2 regions of the Bradyrhizobium sp. CCBAU 11430 genome follow, and region 1 is predicted to be linked to the other one. Evidence: riboswitches for the same ligand, from Rfam matches in the RefSeq annotation. Region 1 holds a riboswitch; the other holds the start of a gene.
What was found. A riboswitch is a leader RNA that binds a small molecule or an ion and turns the genes downstream of it on or off. The one in region 1 is predicted to bind S-adenosylmethionine.
Positions count from the first base shown of each region.

Region 1 (4,837 bases):
CAATGCCGGCGTCGGCGGCGAGGATGCGCCCGAGATGATGAAGCGTCTCCAGACCCAGGTGATCGACGTGCATCCGGATCTCGTGATCTGGCAGGTCGGCACCAACGCGGTGCTGCGCAATCTCGATCCCGGCGACACCGCCAAAATGGTCGAGGACGGCATCAGCCGCATCCAGGCCGCCGGCGCCGCCGACATCGTGCTGGTCGATCCGCAATATTCGCCGGCCGTCAACCAGCGCGGCGAAAGCGCCGGCAAGATGGTGAAGCTGCTCGGCAAGGTCGCCGAGCTTCGTCACGTCGGCATCTTCCCGCGCTTCGAGGTGATGCGCGACTGGCACGAGAACCAATCGATTCCGGTCGAGAGCTTCGTCATCGCAGACGGCCTGCACATGAACGATTGGGGCTATGCCTGCTTCGCCCAGCTGCTCGGCGACGACATCATCCGCTCGGTGGGGCAGATCAAGCTGGGCGTGAACGTGCCGGGGGATGTGCGGACCTATCGGCCGATGTAGGCACGCTGCCGTAGGGTGGGCAAAGGCGCAAAGCGCCGTGCCCACCACCTCGTCGTTGTAATCGAGAACGGTGGGCACGCTTCGCTTTGCCCACCCTACGATTGCGAATACGTGGCTACGCCTTCTCCAGCGCCGCGGTCAGATCCTCGATCAGATCATCGGCATGCTCGAGCCCCGCGGAGAAGCGGATAAAACCTTCGCTGATGCCGAGCGCGGCGCGGTCCTCCGGCTTCAGACGCTGATGCGTCGTGGTCGCCGGATGCGTGACGAGGCTCTTGGCGTCGCCGAGATTGTTCGAGATCTTCGCCAGCTTCAATTCGTTGAGCACACGGAACGCCGCAGCCTTTCCGCCCTTGACCTCGAAGCCGACCAGCGTCGAGCCGCCACGCATCTGCTTCTTCACCAGCGCTGCCTGCGGATGATCGGCGCGGCCCGGGAAAACCAGGCGCGAGATCTTCGGATGGCTCGCGAGCACGTCGGCGATGCGCGCGGCGGTGTCGGTCTGCGCGCGCACGCGTACGCCCAGCGTCTCCAGGCCCTTGAGCAGGACCCAGGCGTTGAACGGCGAGATCGACGGGCCGGTCTGGCGCATGAAATTGTGGATGTGTTCGGCGATGAAGGCTTCCGACGACAGGATGATGCCGCCGAGGCAGCGACCCTGGCCGTCGATATGCTTGGTCGCGGAATAGACCACGACGTCGGCCCCGAGCGCGAGCGGGCTCTGCCAGATCGGCGTTGCGAACACGTTGTCGACGACGAGCCGCGCGCCGCCCTTGTGCGCGATCTCGGCAATCCCGGGAATGTCGAGCACGTCGAGGGTCGGGTTGGTCGGGCTCTCCAGGAAGAACGTCTTGGTGTTCGGCCTCACGGCGCGCTGCCATTGGTCGAGATCGAGACCGTCGACCAGCGTGGTCTCGATGCCGTAGCGCGGCAGCAGGTCCTGGATGACGTAGAGGCACGAGCCGAACAGGGCGCGGGAGGCCACGACGTGGTCGCCGGCCTTGAGAGGCGCCAGGATCGCCGTCGTCACCGCGGCCATGCCGGTCGCCGCCGAGCGGGCGGCTTCGGCGCCTTCGAGCTCGATCATACGGCGCTCGAACATCGCGATGGTGGGATTGGAGTAGCGCGAATAGATGAAGCCCGGATCCTCGCCCTTGAACCGCGCCTCGCATTGCTCCGCGGTGTCGTAGACGTAGCCTTGCGTCAAGAACAGCGCCTCCGACGTCTCGCCATATTGCGAGCGCAGGGTGCCGGAATGGACCAGGCGGGTTTCGGGACGGTAGTTGGTGGTCGACTTCGACATAGGTACCTCCGACATGACCGTCTCGTCGAAAACGGTCACAAAAAAACCGGCCTGGATATATCCACGGGCCGGGATCACAGAGGTCCCCGGCCTGTTTAGCGACTTATTTAACGTGGCTGCAAGCCGGCCGGCTCAAATCACCACGGGATAAGTGATGCTCATATTCCGCAATGCCCTTTCCGTCAAGGCGTCCATCGGATAGCCGTAAAAGACTTGTATTTCCGGCATGTCCGGATGCATCTGACCCCTGATGAGGACCCCCGGTTGACGTTCACGGTCGCGCCCGACGCCAATGGTATCCTGCCCGACCGCATGATCGCGGCGATGGCGGCGGCGGGTCTCATCCTGCCCGCCTATGACTTCGTCGAGAGCCAGATCCAGCCGGCGAGCCTCGATCTGCGTCTCGGCGACATCGCCTATCGCGTCCGCGCCAGCTTCCTGCCCGGTCCCGGCGCCACCGTCGCCGAGCGCATCGACGAATTGAAGCTGCACGAGTTCAGCCTCGCCGACGGCGCGGTGCTGGAGACCAACTGCGTCTACATCGTGCCGCTGCTGGAGAGCCTCGCGCTGCCGCCGGAGATCGTCGCGGCCGCGAACCCGAAGAGCTCCACCGGCCGGCTCGACGTCTTCACCCGCGTCATCGCAGACGGCACCCGCCGGTTCGACATGATCGGCGCCGGCTATCACGGCCCGCTCTATGCCGAGATCAGCCCGAAGACGTTTCCGGTGCTGGTCAGCGAGGGCTCGCGTCTGTCGCAGGTGCGCTTCCGCACCGGTGACGCCATCCTCAACGCCGACGAACTCGATGGCTTGCATGCCGCCGAGCGCCTCGTCGACATCGACGATGCCGATCTCTCCGGCGGCGTCGCCGTCTCCGTCGATCTCTCCGGCGAGAAAGCGAACGGCTTCGTCGGCTACCGCGCCAAGCGCCACACCGGTGTGGTCGACGTCGATCGTCGCGCCGGCTATTCCGTCGAGGACTTCTGGGAGCCGATCTCGGCCCGCCCGGACGGCAGTCTGATCCTCGATCCCGGCGAGTTCTACATCCTGGCCTCGAAGGAAGCCGTGCAGGTGCCGCCCGACTACGCCGCGGAGATGGTGCCGTTCGATCCGCTGGTCGGCGAATTCCGCGTGCACTATGCCGGATTCTTCGATCCCGGCTTCGGCTATGCCGGCGCGGGCGGGCTAGGATCGCGCGCCGTGCTCGAAGTGCGGTCGCGCGAAGTGCCGTTCATCCTCGAGCACGGCCAGATCGTCGGCCGCCTCGTCTACGAGAAGATGCTGGCCCGTCCCGACGCGATGTACGGCCAACGCATCGGCTCGAACTATCAGGCCCAGGGCCTCAAACTATCGAAGCATTTTCGGGTGTAGCCCGATCCTGTAGCCCGGATGGAGCGCAAGCGTAATCCGGGGCAGTCTCACTCGTGGCACGATCCCGGATTACGCTCCGCTCCATCCGGGCTACATGCGAGGTGACGACATGAGCAACCCATCCGAACTCGACGCAAAGATCGCCGAAGACGTCGCGGATGCGCTGATCTATTCGGACCGCTCCGGCACGATCATGCGATGGAACCGCGCAGCGACGGCCCTGTTCGGCTTCTCCGCGACGGAAGCGCTCGGCCAGAATCTCGACCTGATCATTCCCGAGCATTTGCGCGCCGCGCACTGGAAAGGTTTCGAGGCCGCACTCGCGAGCGGCAGCATGAAGCTTGCGGGCAGGCCGACACTGACCCGCGCGCTGCACAAGAGCGGTCGCAAGCTCTACATCGAGATGACCTTCGCGCTGGTGCGGGATTCCGGCGGCAACGTCCTGGGATCGGTCGCGATGGCGCGCGATGTCACCGAACGGGTCGAGCGAGAGCGCGCGGCCAAGACGCCACCGCAAACTTCGTGATGCGGAATTGGCGGGTGGCCACGCAGGGCGCTCTGCACGGGCGTCATGTTGCCTGCCGGAAGGTGCGGTGACACACTCGATCGCAACATGATCGGGAGCGAAACGAATGACCGCCGCAGCTGACGCCGCGCAGGAAGCTCAATGGAAGCGCTGGCGTGCGGTCGCCGACCTCTACCACGCCTATTTCACCGGCCTCATTCTCACCGTCGTCACGCGGCGCGGCACTGCGGATGCAGCGGAGTTCGTCTTCCGCGTGTTCCGCCGCCAGCAGCAGGAGCGCTTCCTGCCGGGGCTTAGGAAGCTCGGGATCGATCATCTGCCGCCGGCGGTGGCGGCCGCGCAATATCACTATCTCTCGAACTGGATCGGCGGCGTGCATGTCGAATACATGTATGAGAGCGATGCCAAGGCCTGGATCCGCTATCCGCCGCCGCGCTGGATCTGGAAAGGCACGGCGATCTGCGGCGTGCCGGGCGAGGTTTCCCGCGCCATGCTGCGGGGATGGCACGCCAATAATGGCGTCGCGCTCGGCGATCTCAGGCTCGGCTTCGTCTGCACCAAGCAGAGCGTCGACGGCCAGGACGGGCTGGAAGGCTACTACCACCAGTACGATCATCCGCTCGAGCTCGATCAGCGCCTGGTGTTCGCGCGGCATCTGGAAGCGCCGCTGTTCGATGCGAAGACTGCGCCGGCTTTGCCGGTTGCGAGCTGGCCGAAACCGCGCCTTGAAAAAGCCTATCGCAACTATGCGATGGAATATGTGCGCACGGCGGCGCCCGTGATGGTGCAGCTGTTCGGCCCGGAAGACGCCGGCTATCTGCTGCACCTCACCGGCAAGCTGATCGGCATGCAATATTTCGACGAGGTCGCGGCGGCACTGGCGATGAGCCGCGGCGGGGCAAGCGAATTCGCGTCGTTCCTGAACGCGCTGTTCGCGGCGCAGGATGACACGGCCGAGACCTCGCAATCCGAAGGCGCGTTCGAAATCCGCCAGCAGAGCTGGAAACTGATGGACGACGTCGCCGACTATCACGGCGCCTGCGCCAGGGTGCTGGAGGGATTGTTCGAAGGCCTGGCTGCGGGATGCGGGCGGCACATCGGCGTGCGCATGCGCGCTGCTGCTGGC
Region 1 covers NZ_LBJV01000072.1:325,745-330,581, reverse strand. Annotated here, with positions in the region: gene XI04_RS34565 (SGNH/GDSL hydrolase family protein) at 1-511, shown strand, start outside; gene XI04_RS34560 (O-succinylhomoserine sulfhydrylase) at 627-1,814, opposite strand; SAM riboswitch at 1,889-1,968, opposite strand; gene XI04_RS34555 (2'-deoxycytidine 5'-triphosphate deaminase) at 2,049-3,185, shown strand; gene XI04_RS34550 (PAS domain S-box protein) at 3,295-3,711, shown strand; gene XI04_RS34545 (hypothetical protein) at 3,818-4,837, shown strand, end outside.

Region 2 (4,837 bases), on a different contig from region 1:
CTCGCGCGACAGCTCGATGCCGCGGCCGTCGATGCCGCGGGTCTCCAGCAGCTGAAGCAGGTCGCCCTCGCCGCAGCCGACGTCGAGCACTTTCGAGCCCGGCTTGACCATCTCGGCGACCAGCAGATGATCGGCGCGAAACTGGCCGGACGATCCGGTCGCAAGGCCGCCCAGCGGCAATACTTCCTGCACAGACATGCTAGCCATCCTTCAGTCCACGCGCCTTGCCCGCCGATTGCAGGAAGGCGCGGGAGATGTCGAAGAATTCGGGAACGTCGAGCAGGAAGGCGTCGTGGCCGCGATCGGTCTCGATCTCGGCGAACGACACCCGCGCGCTCGATGCATTCAGCGCGTGCACCAGCGCGCGCGATTCCGAGGTCGGAAACAGCCAGTCGCTGGTGAAGGAGACCACGCAGAAGCGGGTCGCAATTTCCGCGAACGCCTTTGCGAGCACGCCGCCATGGTCGGCGGCAATGTCGAAATAGTCCATCGCGCGCGTCAGATAGAGATAGGAATTGGCGTCGAAGCGCTCGACGAAGGACGAGCCCTGGTAGCGCAGATAGGACTCGACCTGGAAGTCGGCGTCGAACGAGAAGGTCGGCAGCTCGCGGTCCTGCATGCGCCGGCCGAACTTGCGATGCAGCGCGGCATCGGAGAGGTAGGTGATGTGCGCCGCCATCCGCGCCACCGCGAGCCCGCGATGCGGATGGATGCCGTGATCGGCATAGCCGCCGCCGTGCCAGTCGGGATCAGCCATCACGGCCTGGCGGCCGAGCTCGTGGAAGGCGATGTTCTGCGCCGAGTGCCGCGTCGCGCAGGCAATCGCCAGCGCGGAGAACACGCGGCCCGGATAGGCGGCGGTCCACTGCAGCACCTGCATGCCGCCCATCGAGCCACCGACGACCGCAAACAGCGTGTCGACGCCGAGCCGGTCGACCAGCATCGCCTGCGCACGCACCATGTCGGGGATGGTGATGACGGGGAAATCGAGGCCCCAGACCTTGCCGGTGGCAGGATTGATCGAGGCCGGCCCGGTCGAGCCCATGCAGCCGCCGATCACGTTGGAGCAGATGATGAAGTAGTGCTTGGGATCGATGGGCCGACCGGGGCCGACCAGCGTCTCCCACCAGCCGGGCTTGCCGGTGACGGGATGCACGTTGGCGACATGCTGATCGCCGGTCAGCGCATGGCAGATCAGCACCGCGTTGGAGCGATCGGCGTTGAGCTCGCCATAGGTCTGGTAGGCGATCTGGAACGGGGTGAGATCGACGCCGCAATCGAGCCGCAGCGGCTGCTCGGCGCCGAAATGCGCGATCTGCGAGCTTGGATGATCCACCTCGTGCGACCGCTCGTCGGCGCTGATCGCAGGACTCGGTATCGACTTGACGCCACCCATCTGACCATCGACCTCGTTTGCGGTCGGGATCGAGACCGCAGTGACATCAGGCCATGAAAAACCCGGCCTGAACGATAGGTTCGGCCGGGATCAGAAGCGTCCCCGGCCTGTTTAGCGAGTTTTTTAACGTGGCTGCAAGCCGGCCGGCTCAAATGACCACGGAACGGGCAAAAGCTACCGTCTTGGGCGGTTTTCGTCAAGTCGCGGCCCGGATCGGCCCAATTCGTCTCTCACGCGTCGTCCGAAAAGGACGTGATTTCTCTTTGCTTTCGCTGCCCTGACTGCCTAATCAGGACATCCCCCATCGAAACCATCGACAGCCAGACATGTCCCAACGTCCGCCCGCGCCACCATCGCTTCAGGAACTGCGCAAGGAGATCGACGCGATCGACGAGGGCATGCATCGCCTGCTGATGCAGCGCGGCGACATCATCGACCGCCTGATCCAGGTGAAGCAGACCCAGGAGGTCGGCTCGGCGTTCCGCCCGGCGCGCGAGGCCGCCATGATGCGCGAGATCGTGCAGCGCCATCGCGGCATCCTGCCGCTCGACACGGTCGAGAGCATCTGGCGCGTCATCATCTCGACGTTCACTTACGTGCAGGCACCGTTCTCGGTGCATGCCGACATCTCGGCGAGTGAGCCGGCGATGCGCGATTCCGCGCGCTTCCATTTCGGCTTCACGGTGCCTTACGTCGCGCATTTCAGCGCACAGGCCGCAGTCGAGGCGGTGGCGAAATCCAAGGGGGATCTGGCGCTGGTCTCGGCGACGTCCAGCCGCACGCCATGGTGGCTCTTGCTCGAAACGGAAGGCGCGCCAAAAATCATCGCGCGGATGCCCTTCGTCGAGCGCGCCGATCATCCGGCCGCACTGCCGGTGTTCGCGATCTCGCGCGTCGCCGACAGCGCCCTGGTGACGGAGGTCGAGACCTTCAGCGTCCGCGTGTCCGGGTGGAACGCCGAGGTCGCGCGCGCCCTGTCGCCGCTCGCCGAGATCGTGGCGGTGCCTGATACCGCCTTCGACGGCGCGGCGCTGCTGGTCTCGGTCACGAGCGCGACCAGCATCGACAAAATCAGGGCTGCCCTGATCGAGGCGGGGGCCTCGGTGCGCTCTACAGCCCTCGTCGGCAGCCACGCAACGCGCTATACGGTGCCCCCGACCGGGGCGAAATCGTAAACCACGCGCCGCGCCCCGCCATTTTCGGAGTTCAAGATGTCCCGCCCCGTGCCGAATCCCGGCATTCTCGACATTGCGCCCTACACGCCCGGCAAGAGCCCGGTCGCCGAGCCGGGCCGCAAGGTGTTCAAGCTGTCGGCCAACGAGACGCCGTTCGGGCCCTCGCCCAAGGCGATCGAGGCGTTCAAGCACGTGGCGGATCACCTGGAAGACTATCCGGAAGGAACCTCGCGCGTGCTGCGCGAGGCGATCGGCCGCTCCTTCGGGCTCGACCCGAACCGCATCATCTGCGGCGCCGGCTCGGACGAGATCCTCAATCTGCTCGCCCACACCTATCTCAGCCAGGGTGACGAGGCGATCTCCACCACGCACGGCTTCCTGGTCTACCCGATCGCGACCATGGCGGTGGGCGCCAAGAACGTCGTCGCGCAGGAGACCAACCTCACCTGCGACGTCGACGCCATCCTCAAGGCGGTGACGCCGAAGACCAAGCTGGTCTGGCTCGCCAACCCCAACAATCCAACCGGCACCTATGTGCCGTTCGACGAGGTCAAGCGCCTGCGCGCCGGCCTGCCGTCGCACGTGCTGCTGGTGCTCGATGCCGCCTATTGCGACTACGTCTCGCGCAACGACTACGAGATGGGGATCGAACTGGTCGCTACCACCGAGAATACGGTGGTGACGCACACCTTCTCCAAGATCCACGGCCTCGCCGCACTGCGCATCGGCTGGATGTTCGGCCCCGAGCACATCATCGACGCGGTCAACCGCATCCGCGGCCCGTTCAACGTGTCGACGCCGGCAATGTATGCCGCGGTCGCCGCGATCGAGGACACTGCGCACCAGGCGATGTCGAAGCAATTCACCGAGACCTGGCGCAACTGGCTGACCGAGGAGATCGGCAAGCTTGGGCTGAAGGTGACGCCGAGCGTCGCCAATTTCGTGCTGATCCATTTCCCGACCGACAAGGGCAAGACCGCGGATGACGCCGACGCCTTCCTGACCAAGCGGGGCCTCGTGCTGCGCGGCTTGAAGAATTACGGCCTGCCGCATTCGCTGCGCATGACCATCGGCACCGAGGAGGCCAACCGCCTCGTGGTCGACGGCTTGCGCGACTTCATGGCCGGCAAATGAGCAGCGCACCGCACTTCCAGCGCGTCGCGCTGATCGGCTTCGGCCTGATCGGCGGCTCGATCGCGCGCGCTGCGAAGCTCCAGAGCCTGGCGGGCGAAATCGTCACCACCGCGCGCTCGGAGAAGACCCGCGCGCGGGTGATGGAGCTCGGGATCGTCGATCAGGTCGTGGCGACCAATGCGGAAGCAGTGAAGGATGCCGATCTCGTCATCCTCTGCATTCCCGTCGGCGCCTGCGGCGAGGTCGCGCAGGAGATCGCCGCGCATCTGAAGCCCGGCGCCGTTGTCTCCGACGTCGGCTCGGTCAAGGGCGCCATCGTCAGGGACATGGCGCCGCATCTGCCGAAGACCGTTCATTTCGTGCCGGCGCACCCCGTGGCAGGCACCGAGCATTCGGGGCCGGATTCAGGTTTCGCCGAGCTCTTCATCAATCGCTGGTGCATCCTCACCCCGCCGGAAGGCGTCGACGCGGCCGCGACTGATCGCCTGCGCGCCTTCTGGGCGGCGATGGGCGCCAAGGTCGAGGTGATGACGCCGGACCATCACGATCTCGTGCTCGCGATCACCAGCCATCTGCCGCATCTGATCGCCTACACCATCGTTGGCACCGCCGACGAGCTGGCGCAGGTGACGGAGTCCGAGGTGATCAAATTCTCCGCCGGCGGTTTCCGCGATTTCACCCGCATCGCGGCGTCCGACCCGACGATGTGGCGCGACGTCTTCCTCGCCAACAAGGAGGCCGTGCTGGAGATGCTCGGCACCTTCACCGAGGACCTCGCAAAACTGACCCGCGCGATCCGCCGCGGCGACGGCGAAGCCCTGTTCGACCATTTCACCCGCACCCGCGCCATCCGCCGCGGCATCGTCGAGATCGGCCAGGATTCGGCGGCCGCGGATTTCGGCCGGCAGCACGGGCAGCTCGGCAACAAGCCGTGAGTTCGTAGCTCGGATGGCGCCAGCGCGGGAGCGATCTCGATCTGCTCCCTTGACCTAGTCGATGAAGGCCGCGAGCTCACCCGGCGTCCCCGAGGGAAAGGCTTCCTTGAGAAAGTCGAGGAACGCGGATACGCGAGCGCTGAGCAGCCGGCGCGAAGGGTACAGCGCCCAGAGGACGATCTCCGGTCCGTCGACAT
Region 2 covers NZ_LBJV01000066.1:215,622-220,458, reverse strand. Annotated here, with positions in the region: gene metW (methionine biosynthesis protein MetW) at 1-198, opposite strand, end outside; gene metX (homoserine O-acetyltransferase MetX) at 200-1,396, opposite strand; SAM riboswitch at 1,487-1,566, opposite strand; gene XI04_RS26120 (chorismate mutase) at 1,723-2,571, shown strand; gene hisC (histidinol-phosphate transaminase) at 2,608-3,705, shown strand; gene XI04_RS26110 (prephenate/arogenate dehydrogenase family protein) at 3,702-4,640, shown strand; gene XI04_RS26105 (LysR family transcriptional regulator) at 4,695-4,837, opposite strand, start outside.
Region 2: it holds a riboswitch for S-adenosylmethionine, as region 1 does, so the genes downstream of both, metX (homoserine O-acetyltransferase MetX) here and XI04_RS34560 (O-succinylhomoserine sulfhydrylase) in region 1, are expected to answer to the same signal.